4 regions of the Paraburkholderia sp. NPDC080076 genome follow, and region 2 is predicted to be linked to each of the others. Evidence: riboswitches for the same ligand, from Rfam matches in the RefSeq annotation. Region 2 holds a riboswitch; each other region holds the start of a gene.

Region 1 (5,409 bases), on a different contig from region 2:
GCGATTCGAGCGCGTCGATCAGCGCATCGAACACGGCCGTATTGGCCGCCTGCAGATGCGCCTTGTAGAACAGGATCGCCGCGACCGGCGCGTCCTGCCGCCAGCGCGCCTGCCAATCGGCAACCGTCGGTGTGTCACGCTCGGGATGGTAGAGCGTCGCGGCGGGCAACGCGCGCGGCGGCGCCGGTTCGCGTCCCCAGCCGCAGACACGGTGCGCGATACAGCGCAGGAACGCCTCGGCATTTTGTGGGCCGCCTTCACGCAGATAGCGCCACAGCTGATGGCACAGATCGGCGCTCGCGGTGCTGCGCGCGAGCAGGTTCGGATCTTCCTGCAGATCGCCGGAAAACATCGCGAGCGTCTGCTGCTTGCGCTCGGCGAGCGCCACCACCTGCTCGATGCCGTAAGGCCAATACGCCTCGCCGCCGAGATGATCGACCACCACCACGCGTGCATGCTGCAAGACGTCTTCGACATAGAAATCGACCGACGCCGGTTGCCGCAAATACGTGACGTTCGCGAGCCGCACGCTCGGGAAGCCCTCACCGAGGCGCGGAAAAACGCTCGCCAGCAGCGACAGCGTGGTATCGGCGGAGCTGAGCACCACGATATCCGCGGGCTGCTGATCGATACGGATCACGCCTTGCGTATCGTCGACAAAACCGCCAGGCGTGGTACGCAGCAGATGCATGAGCGCTCACGCCTGTTGCGTTTCGACGCTCGACGGCACGCCGAGCGCCGCGTCGAACGCGCGCTGCAACGCGGCCTGATCGAGGTCCTCGCCGATCAGCACGAAGCGGCTCGGGCCGCTTTCGCCGGCCTGCCAGCGTCGATCGAAATAGCTGTCGAAGCGCCGACCCACGCCCTGGATCACGAGACGCATCGCCGCGGCCGGCAGCGCCGCGAACCCTTTGACGCGGTAGATCGTGTTCGTTTCGACCAGACGCTGCAACGCAGCGATCACCGCTTCGCGCGACGACACATTCGCCTGCACGACCACCGAATCGAACTCGTCGTGATGGTGGTCGGCGTCGTCGGCGGAACCGTGGTGATCGTGGCGCAAGTGGATCGTGTCTTCCGAGGCCGCTTCGAGTCCCAGCAACGTGTGCAGATCGAGTTGCCCCATGTGCGCGCGCACGATCTTCACTTGCGGCGGAATCTCCTCGCGGAGCAACACTTCAACCGCGCTTTGCTGCGCGTCGTCGAGCAAATCCGTCTTGTTCAGAATCACCAGATCGGCCGCGGACAACTGATCTTCAAACAGTTCGTGCAACGGCGACTCGTGATCGAGATTCGGATCGGCCTTGCGTTGCGCATCCACGGCGACGGGGTTGTCGGCAAACTGGCCGCTAGCCGCGGCCGGACCGTCCACTACAGTCACCACGGCATCGACGGTGAAACTGTTCTTGATCTGCGGCCAGTTGAAGGCCTGCACCAGCGGTTTCGGCAACGCGAGACCCGACGTCTCGATCAGCACGTGATCGATCTGATCGCGGCGTTCCACGAGCTTTTCCATCACCGGAAAAAACTCTTCCTGCACGGTGCAGCACAAGCAGCCGTTCGCGAGTTCATACAGTTGGCCTTCGGTTTCGACGCCGTTTTCATCGCAACCTATGCCGCAACCCTTGAGGATTTCCCCGTCGATGCCGAGTTCGCCGAACTCGTTGACGATCACCGCGATGCGCTTGCCGCCCGCATGCTGAAGAATATGCCGCAGCAGCGTGGTCTTGCCGCTGCCGAGAAAGCCCGTGACGATGGTGACGGGGATCTTGCGCATTTGAGTTTGCATCGTGAGGTCCATCCGTAGGAGTTGCACGCGCACGCCGCTGTGCCTGTATGGCCATCTGCCTGCGCCGGGCAAAACGAGGCACAGGCCCGGCCAGCCACGACGATAACAAAACACGGGGACGAACGACGGCGTTGCCGCGACAACAGAAAAACAGAAAGCGGGAATGAGGTCATGAACGCAGCGCCGCATCCCCGCGGCGTTCGTCCTTCGTATTCTGGCCGGTATCCGGGCTGGCGAAAGCGCCGCTTCCCCTTCCCGGGCGAGTGATTTCTCGCCCAGTGGTGATATGCCGACGCGGCCTTGCGCGTGGACATCGAAGCCGGCTCCGCGGCGCTAATGAACTGAACTTAGCACCACATTTCGCTTACCGTTGCGGGGGCAGCACAGGTTGACCCGATCCATGGCAGGTGGGCACCCTGTTTCCCGTTTAACTGCATGCGCACGAGCGCGCATACGAGCACCAAAGTGCGTGCGAGTGTAGGCCCGCGGCCCGGTGCCGTCAAGGAACCGCAAGCCGCGAGCGCTTATCGGGCGGGGCGCCATGTGCTATCGTATGCGCGCGTTTGGTGCCCGCACATGCATTCGCGTGTGCAGTTAAACGGGAAACAGGCGGCGCTCCATGCGCTCAACCTGTGCTGTCCCCGCAACGGTAAGCGACCTGCGGCGCAATCTTGAGTTGTCTTGCGCCGCGCATGCGTTTTTTCGATGCCACTGTCCAGCACATTCCAGCGAATGCGGACGGGAAGGCAAAGCGCATGAGGCCGCCAGCCCGGATACCGGCCAGACGCGGAGGCGGCGAACCTCAGGGCAACATCGCGCCGCCGGCAGCCGGAATCCGCGAGGGACGGATGTGAAGGCGCTGAAGCACGACATGGTGTGTCCACGTATGCGGATTCCGGCTGGAATCGCTACGCGCCACACATTGCGCCGTGCCTGAATCCGTCGTACCGCATGACCCCAAAGTCCGCCGCCTGGCGACCGTCCGCGCTTTACCCCTTTCCGCTTGTCACGACATGGCGCTCGCCATGCACGCCGCGATGACCCGCGCCTGGCTGATCGGCGCCGGCCCCGGCGACGTCGAACTCATGACCATCAAGGCGACCCGTGCATTGGCGCAGGCCGACGTGGTGCTGGTCGACGATCTGGTGAATCCCGAGGTGCTGCAGTTCGCGCGTGCCGACGCGCTCGTCGTCTACGTCGGCAAACGCGGCGGCCATCCATCCACGCCGCAGGACGGCATCGTCGCGCAGTTGCTCGAACATGTGCGGGCCGGGCGCAGCGTCGCTCGTTTGAAAGGCGGCGATCCGTTCGTATTCGGCCGTGGCGGCGAAGAACAGCAGGCGCTGCACGCGGCGGGCATCGAGGTGGAAGTCATCAACGGCATTACCGCGGGAATCGCGGCGCCCGCGGCAATCGGCATTCCCGTCACGCATCGCGATCACGCGCAGGGCGTGGTGTTCGTCACCGGACACGGCGCGGGCAGCGGCGAGCCGGACTGGGCCGCGCTCGCGGCCACCCGCATGACGCTCGTGATCTACATGGGCATGCGGCGGCTCAACGATATCGTCGGCGCGTTGCTCACGGCCGGCATGAGCGCCGACACGCCGTGCGCGACGATCGAATCGGCCACGCGTCCCGAGCAACGCCATGCGCTCGCGCGGCTCGGCGAATTCGCCGACACCGTCGCGCGCGCCGGGCTCGGCTCGCCGGCGATCGTGGTGATCGGCGGTGTGGCGTCGCTCGCCTTGGAGCGCGCGGCGGCGCAGGCCGACGCCGCAACGCCGCCCGCAGACGAAACGGATACGCAATGAAAACGCTGAGCGTCGGCATCGGTTGCCGTTTGCACAGCCCGGCTGAGCAGATCGAAGCCGCGGTGCGCGCCGCGCTCGGCGCGCATTCGTTCGACGAAATCCGCAGCGTGGCCTCGCTCGATACCAAAGCCGACGAAACGGGCCTGCTCGAATTCTGCGCACGTCATGCGCTGCCGCTGACATTCTTCAGCCTTGATCAGATCGCGTCGATGCCCGTGGCGGAGGCTTCGGCGGCGGTGCGCGAGCATCTCGGCGTGGACGGTGTTTGCGAGCCGTGTGCGCTGCTTGCCGCGACTGCCGGGCTCGGCGAACCCGGCGCGCTCAATGCGGATCGAGCCCGCCTCGTCGTGCGCAAAACCGTCCATGCCGGCGTCACCGTGGCGATTGCTTCGAGCGCCGCGCACGCCGATAGTGAACACCCGAACAACGACACTCAGTAACAGGACCTGCCATGAAAACCGATCCCGAATCGCATCAACGCATGACCGAGCGTCGCCGCGAAGGCCACGAGAAAAAACAGGCCAACGCTACCGTCGAAAAAGGCCTGCTGATCGTCAACACCGGCACCGGTAAAGGCAAAACCACCGCCGCATTCGGCATGGCCGTGCGCGTGCTCGGCCACGGCATGCGCCTCGGCGTCGTGCAGTTCATCAAGGGCGCGCTGCACACGTCGGAGCGCGACTTTCTCGGCGCAATCGCCAACTGCGATTTCGTCACGATGGGCGACGGCTACACCTGGAACACGCAGAACCGCGACGCCGACATCGCGACCGCGCGCAAAGGCTGGAACGAAGCGCGCCGCATGATCGAGAGCGGCGATTACCAGATGGTGATCCTCGACGAACTGAACACGGTACTCAAGTACGAATACCTGCCGCTCGACGAAGTCCTCGCCGTGCTGACCGCGCGCGCGCCCATGCTGCATGTGGTGGTGACCGGCCGCCACGCGCCGGACGCGTTGATCGAAGCCGCCGATCTCGTCACCGAAATGCGCATCGTCAAGCATCCGTATCGCGAGCAAGGCGTGAAAGCGCAGCGCGGCGTGGAGTTCTGAGCGATGGCCGCGTGCCCCGCCCTGTTCATCAGCGCGCCCGCGTCGGGCCAAGGCAAGACCACGATCACGGCGGGTCTCGCGCGCTACCATCGGCGGCTGGGGCGACGCGTGCGCGTCTTCAAGACCGGACCGGACTTTCTCGATCCGATGATTCTGGCGCGCGCGAGCGGCGCGCCCGTGCTCTCACTCGATCTATGGATGGTGGGCGAAGCCGCCTGCCGCACGCTGCTCGCGCAAGCGGCCGCCGAAGCCGATCTGATCCTGATCGAAGGCGTGATGGGTCTGTTCGACGGCACGCCGAGCAGCGCCGATCTCGCCACCACGTTCGGCGTGCCGGTGCTCGTGGTGATTTCGGCGAAGGCGATGGCGCAGACCTTCGGCGCGGTCGCCTTCGGTCTCGCGCAATTCCGGCCGCAGGTGCCGTTTTATGGCGTGCTCGCCAATCGCGTCGGCTCCGCGCGGCATGCGCAGATGCTCGAAGAAGCGTTGCCGCCGGAGTTGCGCTGGTGCGGGCACATTGCCGCCAGCGATGAAATCGCGCTGCCCGATCGTCACCTCGGCTTGCATCAGGCGGACGAAATCGACGATCTCGACGCGCGCCTGGATCGTGCCGCTGACACGCTAGGCCGCACCGCGCTCGCCGAACTGCCACCGCCTGTCGAATTCGGCGCGCCCTTATCGGACGTCCTGCCGCGCCTGCTGGAAGGCAAGACGATTGCGATTGCGCGCGACGCCGCGTTCTCGTTCATCTATCC
Region 2 (5,409 bases):
AGCAGGATCGACACGAAGGCGCCGGCGAACGCGCTCGCGTCGACGATCCACCATGCGCAACCGGCGATCATCGCGACCAGCGCAAAGGTCGCCGCGCCGCCCGATACGCCCAACACGTAGGGCTCGGCGAGTGGATTGCGCAACAGCACTTGCAGCAACGCGCCGGCCAGCGCGAGCAACGCGCCGCAGGCGAAACCGGCCACTGCGCGCGGCAAGCGCAGCGTGCGGACGATCTCGGCGGCTAAGTCAGAAGAACCGACAGACGACGCATGCGACGGCATCAGCGCCGCCAGCACGCGCATCGGCGCAAGCGACACGCTGCCCAACGCAAGCGACGCCATCAACACCGCCAGCGCGATCACGGCGAGCGCAAGCCAGATCGCGGCCGCGCGCTTCGCGCTCATCACGCGCAGTGTCGCGGGCATCGAACTCGCGTGTCGGCTCATGTGTCGGCTCATCCGCACGACCTTAGCGAAGCGACTCGCTCACTGCTGCTGCCAACCAACCGTGAGATACGCACCGCGCCGCGGCGAGTTATACGAGTAGGCCGTTTCATAGTCCTTGTCCAACAGATTCTGGATTTGCGCGGCCACGTACCATGCTTTCGTGATGTTGTAGCGCGCCGCCAGATTCACCACGCCATAGCCGCCCAGCTTGCCGCTGCTGTCATTGCTCGGGCCGCTCACGATCCACTCGCCGCCGACGCGCCACGCGGCGATGCTGCGGTTCACCGTCAGCGCACCGAAGCGCCGCGCACGCCGCACGAGGTCGGCATCGTTGTCGAGGTCGACGGGATTTTGCAGCGTCACCGACGCGCGCACATCCGTCTTGCCGACATGGCCGCTCCACGATCCTTCGAGCCCCTGCACTTTTGCATGGCCGACGTTCTGTGCCAGATAGATACCGGGCGTCACCTGCTCATAGTTAATCAGATTCGCGTAGCGCGTCTGGAATGCGGTCAGGCGCATCACGCCGAGCGCATTCGATGCGTACTGCAGCGCGGCTTCGATCGAATGGCTGCGCTCCGGCTGGATCGACGGATTGCCGCTGAACGGATAGTACAGATCGTCGAAGCTGGGCGCGCGAAACGAATCCGAATAGCTTGCGGTCACCTTCCAATGGCCGGTGATGTCGAAGCCATAGCCGAGATAGTAACTGTTCGCTCCGCCGAAATCGGAATACTGGTCGCGCCGCACGTTGGCCTGAATCTGATTGCGCCCGAAGCGCCCCGTATAGCCGACGAAACCCGAATCCACATGCCGGTCGGGCGCCGCGAACGTATCCGAATCGAGGCTCTGATCGAGATGCTCATAGCCGACCTGCAACTTCTGCTGCGCGGCCAGCGCGAAATCGTTCTCCCATGTGTACTGGCGATTGTCGGTATCGAAGCGGCCGTTGTACACGCCGTTGGTATTCGACACGCTGCGGTCGTCACCTTCGGCGACGATGAAGTGCGTCGTCCACCAGTCGGTCAGCCTGCCGTTCGCGAACACCGAGACCTGGCGCACTTTGCTGTACAGGTTGTTCAGATCGGTCGGCACGCCGTACGCATTGTCGTAGCTGTTGTTGCCGTTCGACTGGAAGTAGCTGGCGCCGGCATCCCATTTGTCGTTGAACTTGTGGCGCAGCGAAGCCGAGATGCTCTCGTTCAGATAGCCGTTCGCATTCGGATTGGCGTTGGGCGCCTCGCGTGGATTGAGCGACGAGAAGCCGTCGTCCTTCGACCGCGCGAGCGAGATGCTGAAGGTCGTGTTGCCGTCTTTATCCAATGCGCCGTTCACGCCGGCCTGCTGCGTCTGCGTGTGATAGCTGCCGTAGCCCAGCGAAAAATTGAAACGCGGCGGGTGGTCACCGCCCTCTTTCGTGAATACCTGCACCACGCCGCCAATCGCGCCCGAGCCGTACAACGCCGACACGTTGCCGTTCACCACCTCGACGTGATCGATCTGGTCGAGCGGAATCTGCGCGAGTTGCGGCGCACCCAGGCTCACCGAATCGACCCGCACGCCGTCGATCAGCAGCAGCGATTGCGTCGACGACGCGCCGCGCAAATAGAGGCTGGTCGTCGAACCAGGGCCACCTGTACGCGAGATTTGCGCGCCGGGCGCGAGTTGCAGGAGGCCGGGCAAATCGGTCGCGGTGGTGTCGGCGATATCCTGCTGATCGAACAGCGACGTCTGCGGGATCGCATCGGCGAGTGCTTGCGGCCCGCGCTCCGCGGTCACCACCACGGGCGACAGCACCGCCGAAGACGGCACGGCGGCCGATGAATCCGCCGCCGAGGACGAAGAAGAAGATAAAGGAGCAGCTTGCGCAGGCACGACGATCGGCAGGCCCGCGAAGGCGAGCAACGCCGCGCGGGCGAAGGGGGACAGCATGGGATGAAAGTCCTGTGGATAGCGTGCGCGGCCCGCTTCCCCGCAGGCCGATGCGTAACGAGGCGCCCGCGTATTTAACATTTTCGCGCGTGACGTGCCTCTCCCTCTGGCCGGTATCCGGGCTGGCGACACATCGATTCCGCCTTCCCACGCGTGACGCGCAGTGGCACACTCGCGAGTTGAACTTCCAACACGCGATCAGAATCGACTTGCATGACGAATGCGGTTGCTTACCGTTGCGGGGGCAGCGCAGGTTGGCGCGTTCACGTGAACGGCGCGCCCTGCTTCCCGTTTAACTGCGTGCGCCGTTGAAAAGCGCACGCGGGCACCAGAGTGCGGCAAGTTTAGGAGCGGCCTCGGGGTCCGTCAATAATGCCGGGACCGTGGGCCATCTGTTCTGTTAAGTGCAGGCTATTGTCCGACGCGTGAGTACTTTTTCATCATATGGTCGATAAAAGCCTGCACAAAGCGATGTTGTTACGTCTCGAAACGAGACAATTGTCGGAACCTGCGACATTCCGCGCTAAAATGCGATGTCTTTAGAGGACGCAGCACATGCTCACCGAACTCGAAACACTTTCACAGAATATCGGCAAGCTGATTGCGATCAGCCAACGCCACAATGAAGCGCGACTCGCGCTCGAAGAGCAGCTCGCCCACTCGCGCGCCGAAGTCGAAGCCACGCGCACGGAACTTGCAATGCTGCGCGAGGAACGTAACGCGCTGCAGGCGGAACGCGACGCGCTATCGGCGAAGATCGACGACGCACAGGTACGCCTGAATGCGATTCTCGAGAAGCTGCCGCGTGCCCGCGCGAACAGCGAGCCGGACAACCAGCTCGATCTGCTCGAGCCGGCTCAGCACGAAGTCGAAGCTGAGAGCGACGTGACCCGCCACGGAGAAAATGCATGACCACCAAGCAGATCGAAGTATCGATTCTCGGCGTGCCCTATCGCCTCGCCTGCTCGCCGGAAACGGAAGCGGCGCTGCTCGAAGCGGTCGCACGCGTCGACGCCGAAATGTCGAAGATCCGCAATAACAGCAACGTGCGCGGCACGGATCGCATTGCTGTCATGGCTGCGCTGTCGCTGGCATCGGAACTGCTTAGACTGCAATCGAGCGTGAGGCACGGAGAAGCATTTCCCGCTGAAGAAATCCGGCGTACAATGCATCAAATGAACGAACAGCTGGGTACTGTGATTGAGCAGTACAGCATGCAGTAAGGGTCGTGTGTTATCGTGCTGCCGGTCCTGAGATCGGCGGTGGATTCAAACGGAGTGCGTGAGCACAAGGCGTGCAAGATTCAGCAAACGTTTGAGTTCAATCGGTAGTTCAGCTTCATCGGTTTAGCTTCCCTGCCTGGTTCGCCAAGGTCATATATTCCTTGAACCAATGCCATGTGCACGGTTGCGGAAATTTGTAGCACGGGTGTGCGCGTCACTCTGTCTGATGTACCCGAAGTGTTGCTAACTGCGACCAATTCTGAACCCCCGGTTCAGGATGCCGGCCTAGCGGCTAAGGCGGGGACCTTATTTAGAACGGCATCGGACTTCGGTTCGGTGCCGTTTTTCTTTGGGCGCTGTTTTTTGTACGCCGGTTTCTTCCGCATCTTCAACCCCTTAACGTTCAATTCGATTCATGCGCTACTGGCTAATGAAGTCCGAACCGGACGAAGCAAGCATCGATCATCTCGCCAACGCACCGCATCGCACGTTGCCGTGGACCGGCGTGCGCAACTATCAGGCGCGCAACTTCATGCGCGACATGATGCAGGTCGGCGACGGTGTGCTGTTCTATCACTCGAGCTGTCCCGAGCCCGGCATCGCGGGAATCGCCGAGGTATCGTCCACCGCGTATCCGGACCCCACGCAGTTCGATAAGAAGAGTCCCTACTACGACGCGAAGTCGTCGCAGGAAACGCCGCGCTGGGTGCTCGTCGATGTGGTGTTCAAGAAGAAGATCCCGCTGATTCCGCTCGCCGCGCTGCGCGAGCATGACGAACTCAAGGACATGCGCGTGCTCGCCAAAGGCAACCGCCTGTCGATCACGCCAGTGACCGAAGCCGAATGGCGCTTCATCACCAAGCGGCTCGCTTGAGCTTGCATGCCTGATGGATGCGCGACGCGTATTCATGCACACGCAAACGTTAAAGCAACGTCAAACCGGGGAACCAAGCTCAGGTTACAAGCGCCTAACGGACTCAAAAACGGGACGCGCAAACGCCGTGCCATTGCGCGGCGCTTGCCCCGATCGTGCACAACCTGTTCAAGCAAGGAGTCCAACAATGACAAAAAACACCGCACGTGCACTCGCTTTCGCTCTCGTCTGCGCCGCGCCTGCCGCGCTCGCACTGACGCCGGCCGGCGCACGCGCGCAAGGCGTCATGCAGTATCAGCCGGCCGGCGTGCTGTCGCTGAACGCGCAGGCCAGCGCGGAAGTGCCGCAAGACGTCGTCGATATCACGCTGTTCTACGAGCAGGAAGCGAGCGATCCGTCGGCGCTCACGGCAACGCTGAACCAGCGCGCCGATTCGGCGCTGCAAAAGGCCAAGGGTGTGAACGGCGTCACGGCACGCACGGGTTCGTTCTCGATCTATCCGTCCACCGACCGTGACGGGCGCATTTCCGCATGGCGCGGCCGCACGGAGATCGTGCTCGAATCGCACGACTTCGCCGCGGTGTCGAAACTCGCGGGTCAAATGGCATCGATCATGCAGGTCGGCAACGTGCAGTTCTCGCTCTCGCCTGAAGCGCAGCGCGCGGCCGAGCAGAAGCTCACCGGCGAAGCGATCAAGTCGTTCCGCGAGCAGGCCGCTTCATCCGCGCAGGCGTTCGGCTACAGCGGTTATTCGATTCGCGAGGTCAACGTCGGCCACAACGGGGTGATGCCGCGTCCGATGATGATGATGAGCGCACGCGCCATGGGCGCCGACGCGAAGGCTTCGGCGCCGGTGCCGATCGAAGGCGGCACGTCGACGGTCACTGTGAATGTGTCGGGCTCGGTGCAGATGAAGTAACGCGTTTTTTTACTG
Region 3 (5,409 bases), on a different contig from region 2:
ACCTTGCCGAGGCCGGCGAGACTATACACGTGCTTAGCGCCGAGTTGCCGCGCGATCCGCAGCGCGTCGCCGGTGCCGCCGAGCAGCAGAATCCGCTTCATTGCGCGGCCCCGATCAGCAAGCCCTGGCGGTCGATCGCGAACATTTCGACGTTGACCTGCGGCGGCACGATCTCGCGCGCCACCGCCAGCGCATGCCGGCAGACGATATCGCCGAGCGGCACCTGCTGCGCGCGCGCCAGCGCAACCGCCTGCTGACTTGTGTTGGCCGCACGGATCGCAGCCTGAAGCGCGTCGTCGGCACCCAGTTCGGCGGCCCATTGCGCGAGCCGTTCGAGGTCGATGCTCGAATTGCGGCTATGCAGATCGAGATGACCCGCCGCCAGCTTGCTGAGCTTGCCGAAGCCGCCGCACACGCTCAGGCGCTCGACGGGCGCGCGCTTCATATGCTTGAGCACCGCGCCGACGAAGTCGCCCATTTCGATCAATGCGATATCCGGCAGGCCGTAATGCGCGCGCATTGCGTCCTCGCTCGCGTTGCCGGTGCAGGCGGCGAGATGCGTGTAGCCGTTCGCGCGCGCGACGTCGATGCCCTGATGGATCGACGCGATATACGCCGAGCACGAGAAGGGCCGCACGATACCGGTGGTGCCGAGGATCGACAACCCGCCGAGAATGCCGAGGCGCGGGTTCATCGTTTTCAGCGCGAGCGCTTCGCCGCCTTCCACGCCGATCGTCACTTCGAAGCCGCCGCCATACGCATGCTCCGCCGCGAGTTCGGCGAGATGCTCGGTCATCATTCTGCGCGGCACCGGGTTGATGGCGGGTTCGCCGACCGGCAGCGTCAATCCCGCGCGCGTCACCATGCCGACGCCCGGCCCCGCGCGAAATATCACGCCCGGTTCGGCGACGAGGCGCACGCGAGCGAAGACGACCGCGCCGTGCGTGACGTCTGGATCGTCGCCGGCGTCCTTGACGGTGCCGGCTTCGGCGCCGCCGCTGCCGTTGTCGATCAGGCGGCAGAACACCAGCGGCATTGGCACATGCTGGCCCTTCGGCAACACGATCTCGGCGACCTCGCTGACGACACCCGCGAGCAACAGACGCGCCGCCGCCAGCGACGTCGCGGTGGCGCAACTGCCGGTCGTGTAGCCGCTACGCAGCGGCGCGGGGTGTTCGGGCGTTTCTTCGCGCATCAGGGTTTTTGCGGTAAGTCGGTGTTGGTGGTGCTTGTGCCTTTCGTAGCTTTCGCTTCGTTCGTGACACTCGTGGAGCTCACGGCGTTCGCGTCGTTCTTGGCGTTCGTGCCGGTCTTAACGTTGGTAGCGTTCGTGAAACTCTCGGCAGTCGCGGCGTCAATCGCGTTAGCGGTTCCAGCGGCGTTCACGTCCCCGCCCCCGACCGGCTTCGTCACCTCCAACAGCGTAATCGGCAACGCCTGCCGCCACGTATCGAAACCGCCGAGCGGTTGCGCATCCGCCAACGCGATCCGTGTCAACGTCCCGCCATGCCGCTCGCGCCATGCCGCCAACGCCGCCTCGCCTTGCAACGTGACCGCATTGGCGACCAGCCGGCCGCCTTCGCGCAGACTGGCCCAGCAAGCCTCCAGCACGCCCGGCGCCGTCACGCCGCCGCCGATGAACACGGCGTCCGGCACCGGCAACCCCTGCAGCGCTTCAGGTGCGCGGCCCGCCACGAGTTGCAGTCCCGGCACGCCCAACGCGTCGCGATTGTGTTCGATAAAGCGTTGCCGCTCCGCGTGTCCTTCAATAGCGATCGCGCGGCAGGTGGCATGCGCGCGCATCCATTCGATACCGATCGAGCCGCTGCCCGCGCCCACGTCCCACAGCAATTCGCCCGGCGTGGGCGCGAGGCGCGCGAGCGTGATCGCGCGCACGTCGCGCTTGGTCAACTGGCCGTCGTGGCGAAAGGCGTCGTCGGGCAAACCGCAGGTCAGCGGCAGACGCGGCGCGCCTTCAGTGGCACGGCAGTCGAGCGCGATCAGGTTCAGCGCGGCCACCTCGCCCGCGGACCACTGATCCGCGCGGCCGTCGATGCGCCGTTCCAACTCGCCGCCCAGGTGTTCCAGCACGCTCATGCGGGTCGCCCCGAAACCGCGTGCATTCAGTAGTTCTGCGAGCGCCGCGGGAGTGCGGCCGTCCGCGCTCAGCACGAACACGCGCGCGCCGTCGTGCAGATGCGCGTTCAGCGTGGACAACGGCCGGCCCACCAGCGACACCGTCGCGATGTCCTGCAACGGCCAGCCGAGGCGCGCGGCCGCGAGCGACAACGACGAGGGCGCGGGCAGCACCCGCAACTCCCCCGCCGGCAATTGCCGCGCGAGCGTCGCGCCGACGCCGAACAGCATCGGGTCGCCGCTCGCCAGCACGCACACGGCGCCACCGCGCTCGGCGAGCAGCGGCGCGAGATCGAACGGACGCGGCCACGCGGCACGGCGCGCAGTGAGGCGCGCGGGCAGCATCGCCAGATGGCGTTCGCCGCCGTACACCACTAATGCTTCCAGCAAAGCACGCCGCGCGGGCCTTCCCAAACCGGCGAAGCCGTCGTCGCCTATGCCCACCACCGTCAGCCACGCCGGCATGCATCCATCCTCGTTCTGTGTCTTCAAATAATGCGCTGTGCCACGCCGATCAAAGCGTCCAGCCTCGTTGTGCTGTTCGAAAAAAGGCATAATACAGCCGCCGGTGCCCTTCGGGGCCGAAGAGGGAACACAGTGCCGCTGTGGCTGCCCCCGCAACTGTATGCAGCGAGTCCGCCTGCGCTCCACGCCACTGGTTCGACCGGGAAGGCCGCGGCGGACCACGACCTGCCAGCCAGGAGACCTGCCGGCGAGACTGTTCGTGCCAGCCAACATCGGGCGGGGTGTACCGATGCCGTAGCAATGCCCGCCTCGCGGCTTGCTCGGGCCGTCGCGCGACGCTAAACCCGGTGTCCGTCTTGAATCAAGCTTCGCCTTCCACCGTTTTATCCGACGCGGCTCTCACGCTGCGGCCCTCGGCGTGTCCGGGGCTGCTGCGCATCATCGCCGCGCGCGACGGCGGGATTTGCCGGATCAAGTTGCCCGGCGGTGAGTTGAGCGCGGCGCAGGCTCGGGCGATCGCGCAGGCCAGCGCACGGTACGCGGCCGGGGTGATCGAGCTGACCAATCGGGCGAATGTGCAGGTGCGTGGGGTGAAGCGCGATGACGAGGCGGCCTTGATTGCGGCTTTGGTCGATGCGGGTCTCGGGCCGATGCCGGCGACCGGCGCGGGGAACGCTGCGGATAGGACGGTGGCGGATAACGCTGTGGAGACGGGGATAGCGGACGCCGTGGATGCGGAAGGCGAGAACGCGACGGATGCAACCATCGCGAACGCAGTGAATACGGAAGCTGAGAACGAGAGCGCTGCGGACGCACTCGCCGCAGCCGCAGCCGCAGCCGCAGCCGACGACGTGCGCAACGTAATGATCAGCCCCGCTGCCGGACGCGATCCGTTCGCCCTGTTCGACACGCGCCCGCTATGCGCCGAGTTGCTCACGATGCTGCAAAGCGAAGCGCGTCTCGCGGCGCTATCGCCGAAATTCGCGCTGCTGCTGGACGGCGGCGAGCGGCTCGCGAGAGTGGATCATCCGCACGATGTGTGGCTGGCGGCATCGCAAGAGGCGGATGGCGTGCGGTTCGTGTTCGGGTTGGCGGGTTGTCCGCCTGTTAGCGAGTCTGCTGGCTCTTTAGCACACAACGAGCGCATCGCACCGGAAAAGCCCCGCGCAGACGGCACAGGCGCATTAGCCGCGATAGTTCCTTCGCAAGTCACCGCACTAGTCCGCGCGCTGCTCCTCACATTCCTCGACCTCGCTGCCGCCGACGCCACGCGCATGCGCCATCTGCTAGCCGCGGATTCCGTCAATGCTGTACTGCGTCACGCTCAGCGATATCTCGACTTCCCACTGACGCAGAACGCGAAGCTGGCCAAGTGGCATCGCGTTACACCAGCCGACGCCAGCCTCCGCCTCGGCGCCCACGCTCAACGCGTGGCCGAAACCTGGCACGTCGGCGGCCAGCCGTCGCTCGGACGCCTCGACGCCGACACCCTTAACGGCCTCGCGACACTTTCGCAACAGCACGGCAACGGCACGCTTCGCCTAACACCCTGGCAGAGCGTGCTGCTACCCGACATCGCCACGCACGCCGTCCCGACAGTGCTGTCCGGTCTGAACACGCTCGGTCTCGCCTGCGATCCCGCGCAAGCCATCACGCGCCTGATCGCGTGCGCCGGATCGAGCGGCTGCGCGAAGGGCCTCGCCGACACCAAGTCCGACGCGCTGCGCCTCGCGGCCCGCCTGCCTGCGGACGTCGACGTGCATCTGAGCGGCTGCTCGCGCTCGTGCGCCGCCGCGCATTGCGCACCGTACACGCTGCTCGGAGCCGCGCCCGGCCTCTATGACCTTTATCGACGCGACGGCCAGCCCGGTTTCGGCCAGTGCGTCGCGCGCCAACTGACGATCGGCCAGGCCGCCGACATGCTCGAACGCCTCGCCCGGAGTGACACCGATGCTTGATTACATTCGCGACGGTCAGGAGATCTATCGCCAATCCTTCGCGACGATTCGCGCGGAGGCCGACTTGTCGCGCATTCCCGCCGACCTCGAGAAACTCGCGGTGCGCGTGATCCACGCGTGCGGCATGGTCGACGTGATCGACGATCTGCAATCGTCCGCAGGCGCGGGCGCAGCGGGCCGCGAGGCGCTCGCGCAAGGCGCGCCGATCCTGTGCGATGCCGGCATGGTCGCGCAAGGCATCACGCGTGCGCGGCTGCCGGCGCACAACGAAATCATCTGTACGCTCGCGCATCCGGACGTGCCGTCGCTCGCACGCGAACTCGGCAATACACGCTCGGCGGCGGCGCTCGAATTGTGGCGGCCACATCTGGGGGGCAGCGTCGTGGTGATCGGCAATGCGCCGACCGCCCTCTTTCATCTGCTCGATATGCTCGACGCCGGTGCGCCCAAACCCGCGCTGATTCTCGGCTTTCCCGTGGGTTTTGTCGGCGCGGCCGAATCCAAAGCCATGCTCGCCGACGACAGCCGCGGCGTGCCCTACGTGGTGGTGCATGGCCGGCGCGGCGGCAGCGCGATGGCGGCAGCCGCGGTGAACGCGCTGGCCACGGAGGTCGAATAAATGACGGCGCAAGGACGTTTGTTCGGACTCGGCGTCGGCCCCGGCGACCCGGAACTCATCACACTGAAAGCGCTGCGTTTGCTGAAGGCGTCGCCGGTGGTCGCGTACTTCGTCGCCAAGGGCAAGAAAGGCAACGCGTTCAGCATCATCGAGGCGCATTTGCACGACGCGCAACAGCATCTGCCGCTGGTGTATCCCGTCACGACCGAAGCGCTCGAACCGCCGCTTTCG
Region 4 (5,409 bases), on a different contig from region 2:
TCAAACGATGTGATGGGTCGGCTCATGTTGCAGGCGATCTGATTCCGACGTGTCAGGAAATGCAGGATGCGATTGCCAGGGTGTCGTCTTCGCTGGTTGATTGCAACGGCAACCCGTTTATGCCGGGCGCGCATGTGCCGACCTGTGACCAGGTCGACAGCAGGATCACGCAGGCGGTCGGCTCAATTCCGGCCGACAAGTTCCTCCAGAACGTGCAGGACGATCCCACAACCCACACGATTACCTTCAAGGTGGCGGACGGCGGCGGCACCTTCACTGTCAATCTCTCGGACCTGTTGCCGATTGTCGTAGGCCAGGGACTGAGCGGAAACGGGACCGTTGCCACACCTGCCGATATCAGGCTTGCGCCGTCCAGCGGACTGACTGTCAGTTCAACCGGTACAGCGGTAAAGCTGTCAGGCGACGCCGCCAATGCGCTGGCGCTCGGCAGTGACAAGGGTCTATATGTCCCGAATCTGTCGGGCGGCCAGACATCGCAGGTAACACAAAACAAGGACTATGGTCAGGCCGATTGACACAAAACACCTGCGGCGTCCTGATTCTACGGACAACCGAAGACTGTGTGCCAACAACTAAGTTGTTGAATTCAAACAGAATGGATGTTTGTGGACCTTGTGCGTTGCGAGATGAAATTATCCACAGATGCTGTTCGCAAGCCTGTGGATAACCACCCCACAACCGCCCCAACTCCTTGACGCAGAACCCTTCTTGACCACTGCGCGCAAAGCACGGAGAGCGAAGTGCGAGAGCAAGACGCGGAGCGCAACCACCAAACCGGTTGCGCTCACCAATTCCAAAACATCAAACCGACTTCACCGCCGACCTTCCCCCCACCCGCATAAACGCACTCCGCTCAACCAGCGCCCCAAACAGCAGCCCGATCGTCGCCCACATAATCGCCTGCATGCCCAGCGCCGCGACGCGGAATTTCCACAGCAGCACCGCCGGGAAAGCCTCCGGCACTTCGTTGATCGTGGGCATCGACAACTGCACCGCGGCGATGATCGCGATTAACACCACCGCCCCCACAATCGAGCCATTCCACGCGCCAAGCTTCATGGCTGCACGGCGCCGCACCTTGAGCGAAAACACCATCGCGGCCAGCGATATCGCAATCATCAGGAAGAACAAACCCGTCCGCGTCCCAATCGTTTCAGGGTCGCCGACCGAAGGCGGGTTCGCCGGATACTTCAGATTCGGCACCACCGCCAGCGCAATGAACGCGCCAAGCGCAAGCCACGCGGACAACGCGCGCGGGCTCAATGCGCCCACTCGTCCATAGGCGTACGCGAACACCAGCGAGAACAGCCCGCCGAATGCCGCGCCGTAAGTCACCACGCCAGTCAACAGGCCGATACCCCGCTGCGTATCGCGGCTCACAATCTCGGGTTCAGCGGCCTCGCCTTTCGCGGCGTCGGCCTTTTCTTCGAATGAAATCGCCTGATTCACCTGCGGCTCGCCCACCACCCGGGCAAAGCCGAACGTGAGGAGTCCCGCGGCGATGCCTGCAAGCATCCCGCGTACCAACAATTTACCAACCATGGTCGACTCCGTTAGTGGCAGGGAAAGCCGAGCAGATGGCGGCCGTCGTGCACGAACTCATGCACGTACATGCCCGGCACCAGCGAGGTGGCGCCCTGTTCCGCACCCACGAAGTAAAGCGCGAGCAACAACAGCAAACCGCCGAACACAACCCAGGGCAACAACTCGCGCAGCGGAATCGGCGTGGGTTGCGCAACGGGCTGGTTGGCGGGATCGAAAATAGCTTCGTTCATGATGGACATCTCCTGGGGTAACGCGCCCCGATAGTCATTGCAGAGGATTGGTGCGAAGCTCAGGTCTGGCTTTCGGCTTGTGCTGCCGATTACAGTGGCGCGACCGCGCCGGGCTCTCACCGGCTTCCGCGCTTCGCAGTCCCGCTATTCTACGCGCTAAACTTCGGCACCCGGCAACGCAAAACGTACGGTTCATCCCGCTCGCGTTCGCCTTCGGGGCGCGGCTTCACAGGACATGAACAGAATGGACACTCGGCTGTTACTGATCAGCCACGCATCGACCGCCGCCCAGCGCGCAGGCCGTTTTCCCGCTGACGACCCGCTCGACGCCCGCGGCCTCGCCGAAGCCCACGCCGCGCGCACACGTCTGGCGACAGCGAACGACGCGGCCGCTTTCGTCAGCCCGGCCGTCTGCGCGCGCGAGACGGCAGCCGCCCTGGGCCTCGCGGCATCGGTCGACGCCGGTCTGGCGGATATGAACTACGGCGCATGGCAGGGGCGGCGGCTGGCCGACCTCGCTGCCGAAGCGCCGCAAGACCTCGCCGCATGGGCGCGCGATCCCGACGCCGCGCCGCACGGCGGCGAGTCGTTCAGTCAGCTCGCGAAACGGGTAGGAGAATGGCTCGACGCGCAAAACGGCGCGAAGGATCGTGCACCGAACCATGCGCGCGACGTGATCGCCGTCACCCATGCGCCGGTGCTCCGGGCAGCGATCGTGCATGCGCTAGGGGCATCGCCCGCCGTGTTTCCGCGCATTGAAATCGCGCCGCTTTCGATAATCGAGTTGCGGCGCTCGTCGCGCGGCTGGACATGGTGGCCGGCCTCACGCTAGCCACCTTCGTGCGGCGGTTTACTTACCCGACACCACCAGACGCAGCTTGTTCGAACCGGTCGGCGTCAGCGTGATGTCGGTCCGCTTGCCCTTCGCACCCAGATAAAAGTGCTGATGTCCCGGCGAATTCTGATCGTGGGTGGCGTCCGGCAGACACGATGCGATGTCCGCCGCGACAGCTTGCAGCGCGTCTGCATTCGAACCGGCGTCGTGATGCGACGTCCAGTTGCATTGATACGCACCGCGACTCGCCGAACATTGCGCGTCGTCGCCATAAGGTTGCGCGACGCCCTTGCCGTCGTCCGGCGTCAATGAAGCGAGCCCGCCAGGGGCGGCCGCGACGATCCGTTTCAGCGAAGTACACGGGCTAGGCGCATCGTCGGCATATGCGCTGCCGGTCAGCAAGACGCCCAGCGATGCAGCGGCAAGCGCGGTGACAAGTAATCGGGTTCTGTTCATGTCGGCGCGGTCCTTGAAGTCACTCACAGGTATTAGCGCGGTAGCACGCTTCGTGCCCATGCGCACTCACAGCCCAGTACCAAACAAAGCCGCCAGCCCCTGCGCCGAAGCAAAAATCCCTTTGGCATCGTGCCCGACACCATCGATCACATACGTCTGATGCTTCGCCAATCCTTCCGGATGCCGCAACGCCATATAGCGCGCATAAGCCAGCCCGCGCCCGAGCCGGTGTTCCCCTTGCGTCAGCGCGGCGCATGAACGGTCGAGCGCCGGATGCTGCGGATCGCAATCCGCGCCGCCGAGCAGCACGGTGACGTCACGCTGCGCGTAACGCGCTTCGAGCGCTGCGGCAGAAGCCGCGTCGCCCGCATAGCCCGGCAAATCCTCGAGCCCATATTTCCAGCGATTGAACGACGGACACATCGCCCGATCGAACTCCGCGAATTCGCCGGACGCAACCGGCCGCATCGCATCGAAGTACACATATGACGAAGGATTCGCGACCACGTAGCGCAGCGCGATGCCGCGCGCCGCGAGCGGCGCCTCGTCGCGCGCCACCACCGCATAGCGCTGCACGACTTGCGCGCCGCCCGAGTGTCCCGCGATCACCACTTCGGCAAGCGACGCGAACTGCTCGCGCGAAGCAAGCGTATGCAGAATGGCGTCGAGCACATCGAACGAACTGATCGGCGCGGGACCTTCGGCGTTCTCGCCGCCCATCCAGCTCGTCCAGTCCCAATGCAACGTGGACGACGGCACCTCGTGCGCCTCGACATCCGCCGTCGCGAGAAACTGCGGCACGATCAGCAGCGTATCGGCCGCACTGCCGCCCGCGAGCGCGCACGAACGCTGCGCGAGTTCGAAATACGTGTCGCCGTTGCGCAAGCGGCCATGAATCAGAATCACGGCGCGTTGGACTTCGCGCGTCGGCGCTAGCCAGTCGCCGTTCGAAAACACGGGCACGGTGCCGCTGCCGGCTTGCGTCGTGACGCTCAGATGCCGGCTTGCGACGACCGTGACCGGATGCTCATTCGGCGCGCGTTCGTCGTCTGTGATGAAAGGCTGGGTCATGCAATAGGCTCGTGGTTGATCAATGGGTGACGGGCCTCGCCGCCGCGCCGCCCGACATGCGTCCGGCGCGCGTGAAGTACACCATCGCGAGCGACACGAAGCCGGCAAAAATCAGGTAGAACGCGGGCGTAAGGCTGCTGCCGGTCACGCGCGTCAAGCCGGTGATGGTGAGCGGCGCCATGCCGCCGAACAGCGTCACCGCGATGTTGTACGAGAGCGCCACACCCGCCGAACGGCTGCGCACCGGGAACAATGTCGCGAGCATGCCGGGATGCGCGCCGGACATCGCGGCGAGGAACACCGTGGCGATCATCTGCGCGATGAACAGATGCCCCGGCGTCGGATTCGTCACGACGAAGTGATACAGCGGATACACGCAGACCATCCACGCGATCACGATCGGATAGAACAGCCTGTATGCGCCATAACGATCGGCGAGCTTGCCCGACAGCGGAAACAGAAACAGATTCAGCACGCCGGACACGAACGCGCCGAGCAACGCGGTGGAGAGCGGCAAATGCAATTGCCGTTCGACATACACCGACAGATACGAGTGCCACACATAATTGGTCGCGGCCCCGATGATGATTACGCCCATCGCGCAGATCGCCGCATCGCCGTTGTCGCGGAAGAACTGGCGGATCGTGACGCGCGGCGGTTTGTCCTTGTGATCGAGCAGCCGCTCGAACTCCGGCGATTCGGCCACGCGATGCCGGATGTAGAAGCCAAACGGCCCGGCCAAAGCGCCGAACAGAAACGGCAATCGCCAGCCCCACGCCACCAGTTGCTCATGCGTGAGTTGCGTGGTCAGCAGATAGCCGACCCCGGACGACAACAGCAACGCGAACGCCTGCGCCGACATATTGAAGCTGCCGTAAAACATCTTCTTGTGCGGCGGCGCATACTCGACCAGCATCGCCGATGCCGTCGCGAACTGTCCGCCCACGGAGAGCCCTTGCAACAGGCGCGCGAGCACCACCAACAGCGGCGCCGCGATGCCAATGCGCGCATAGCCCGGCGTGAGACCCATCAGCAGCGTGCTGGCCGCCATCGAAATGATCAGCAGCGAAAGCGCTTTGCGGCGCCCCGCGCGGTCCGCGTAGATGCCGAGCAGAATGCCGCCGATCGGCCGCACGATGAAACCGACGGCGAACGTGGCGAGCGTCAGCATGATCGACACGAATCCACTGCCGCCGGGAAAGAACACTTGCGCGATGATCTTCGCGAAGTAGCCGTAGATCAGAAAGTCGA

The links. A riboswitch is a leader RNA that binds a small molecule or an ion and turns the genes downstream of it on or off. The one in region 2 is predicted to bind cobalamin.
Region 1: another riboswitch for cobalamin. It lies ahead of cobA (uroporphyrinogen-III C-methyltransferase); the one in region 2 lies ahead of ACQKRQ_RS22025 (TonB-dependent receptor domain-containing protein).
Region 3: another riboswitch for cobalamin. It lies ahead of cobG (precorrin-3B synthase); the one in region 2 lies ahead of ACQKRQ_RS22025 (TonB-dependent receptor domain-containing protein).
Region 4: another riboswitch for cobalamin. It lies ahead of ACQKRQ_RS34190 (CbtB domain-containing protein); the one in region 2 lies ahead of ACQKRQ_RS22025 (TonB-dependent receptor domain-containing protein).

What each region holds. Positions count from the first base shown of each region.
Region 1 is NZ_JBNNWQ010000018.1:98,507-103,915, reverse strand. It holds gene cobN (cobaltochelatase subunit CobN) at 1-691, opposite strand, end outside; gene cobW (cobalamin biosynthesis protein CobW) at 698-1,789, opposite strand; cobalamin riboswitch at 1,989-2,269, opposite strand; cobalamin riboswitch at 2,337-2,588, shown strand; gene cobA (uroporphyrinogen-III C-methyltransferase) at 2,827-3,600, shown strand; gene ACQKRQ_RS40550 (cobalamin biosynthesis protein) at 3,597-4,040, shown strand; gene cobO (cob(I)yrinic acid a,c-diamide adenosyltransferase) at 4,052-4,654, shown strand; gene ACQKRQ_RS40540 (cobyrinate a,c-diamide synthase) at 4,658-5,409, shown strand, end outside.
Region 2 is NZ_JBNNWQ010000005.1:99,719-105,127, reverse strand. It holds gene ACQKRQ_RS22030 (FecCD family ABC transporter permease) at 1-446, opposite strand, end outside; gene ACQKRQ_RS22025 (TonB-dependent receptor domain-containing protein) at 486-2,378, opposite strand; cobalamin riboswitch at 2,470-2,726, opposite strand; gene ACQKRQ_RS22020 (ATPase) at 2,934-3,290, shown strand; gene ACQKRQ_RS22015 (cell division protein ZapA) at 3,287-3,601, shown strand; RNA gene ssrS (6S RNA) at 3,728-3,909, shown strand; gene ACQKRQ_RS22005 (EVE domain-containing protein) at 4,017-4,475, shown strand; gene ACQKRQ_RS22000 (SIMPL domain-containing protein) at 4,663-5,394, shown strand.
Region 3 is NZ_JBNNWQ010000001.1:1,291,788-1,297,196, reverse strand. It holds gene ACQKRQ_RS05825 (cobalt-precorrin-6A reductase) at 1-101, opposite strand, end outside; gene ACQKRQ_RS05820 (cobalt-precorrin-5B (C(1))-methyltransferase) at 98-1,195, opposite strand; gene cbiE (precorrin-6y C5,15-methyltransferase (decarboxylating) subunit CbiE) at 1,195-2,601, opposite strand; cobalamin riboswitch at 2,686-2,864, shown strand; gene cobG (precorrin-3B synthase) at 2,949-4,559, shown strand; gene ACQKRQ_RS05805 (precorrin-8X methylmutase) at 4,552-5,178, shown strand; gene ACQKRQ_RS05800 (precorrin-2 C(20)-methyltransferase) at 5,179-5,409, shown strand, end outside.
Region 4 is NZ_JBNNWQ010000011.1:220,585-225,993, reverse strand. It holds gene ACQKRQ_RS34200 (hypothetical protein) at 1-536, shown strand, start outside; gene ACQKRQ_RS34195 (CbtA family protein) at 823-1,563, opposite strand; gene ACQKRQ_RS34190 (CbtB domain-containing protein) at 1,575-1,796, opposite strand; adenosylcobalamin (AdoCbl) riboswitch at 1,799-1,952, opposite strand; gene ACQKRQ_RS34185 (histidine phosphatase family protein) at 2,041-2,628, shown strand; gene ACQKRQ_RS34180 (hypothetical protein) at 2,647-3,087, opposite strand; gene ACQKRQ_RS34175 (alpha/beta hydrolase) at 3,154-4,158, opposite strand; gene ACQKRQ_RS34170 (MFS transporter) at 4,178-5,409, opposite strand, start outside.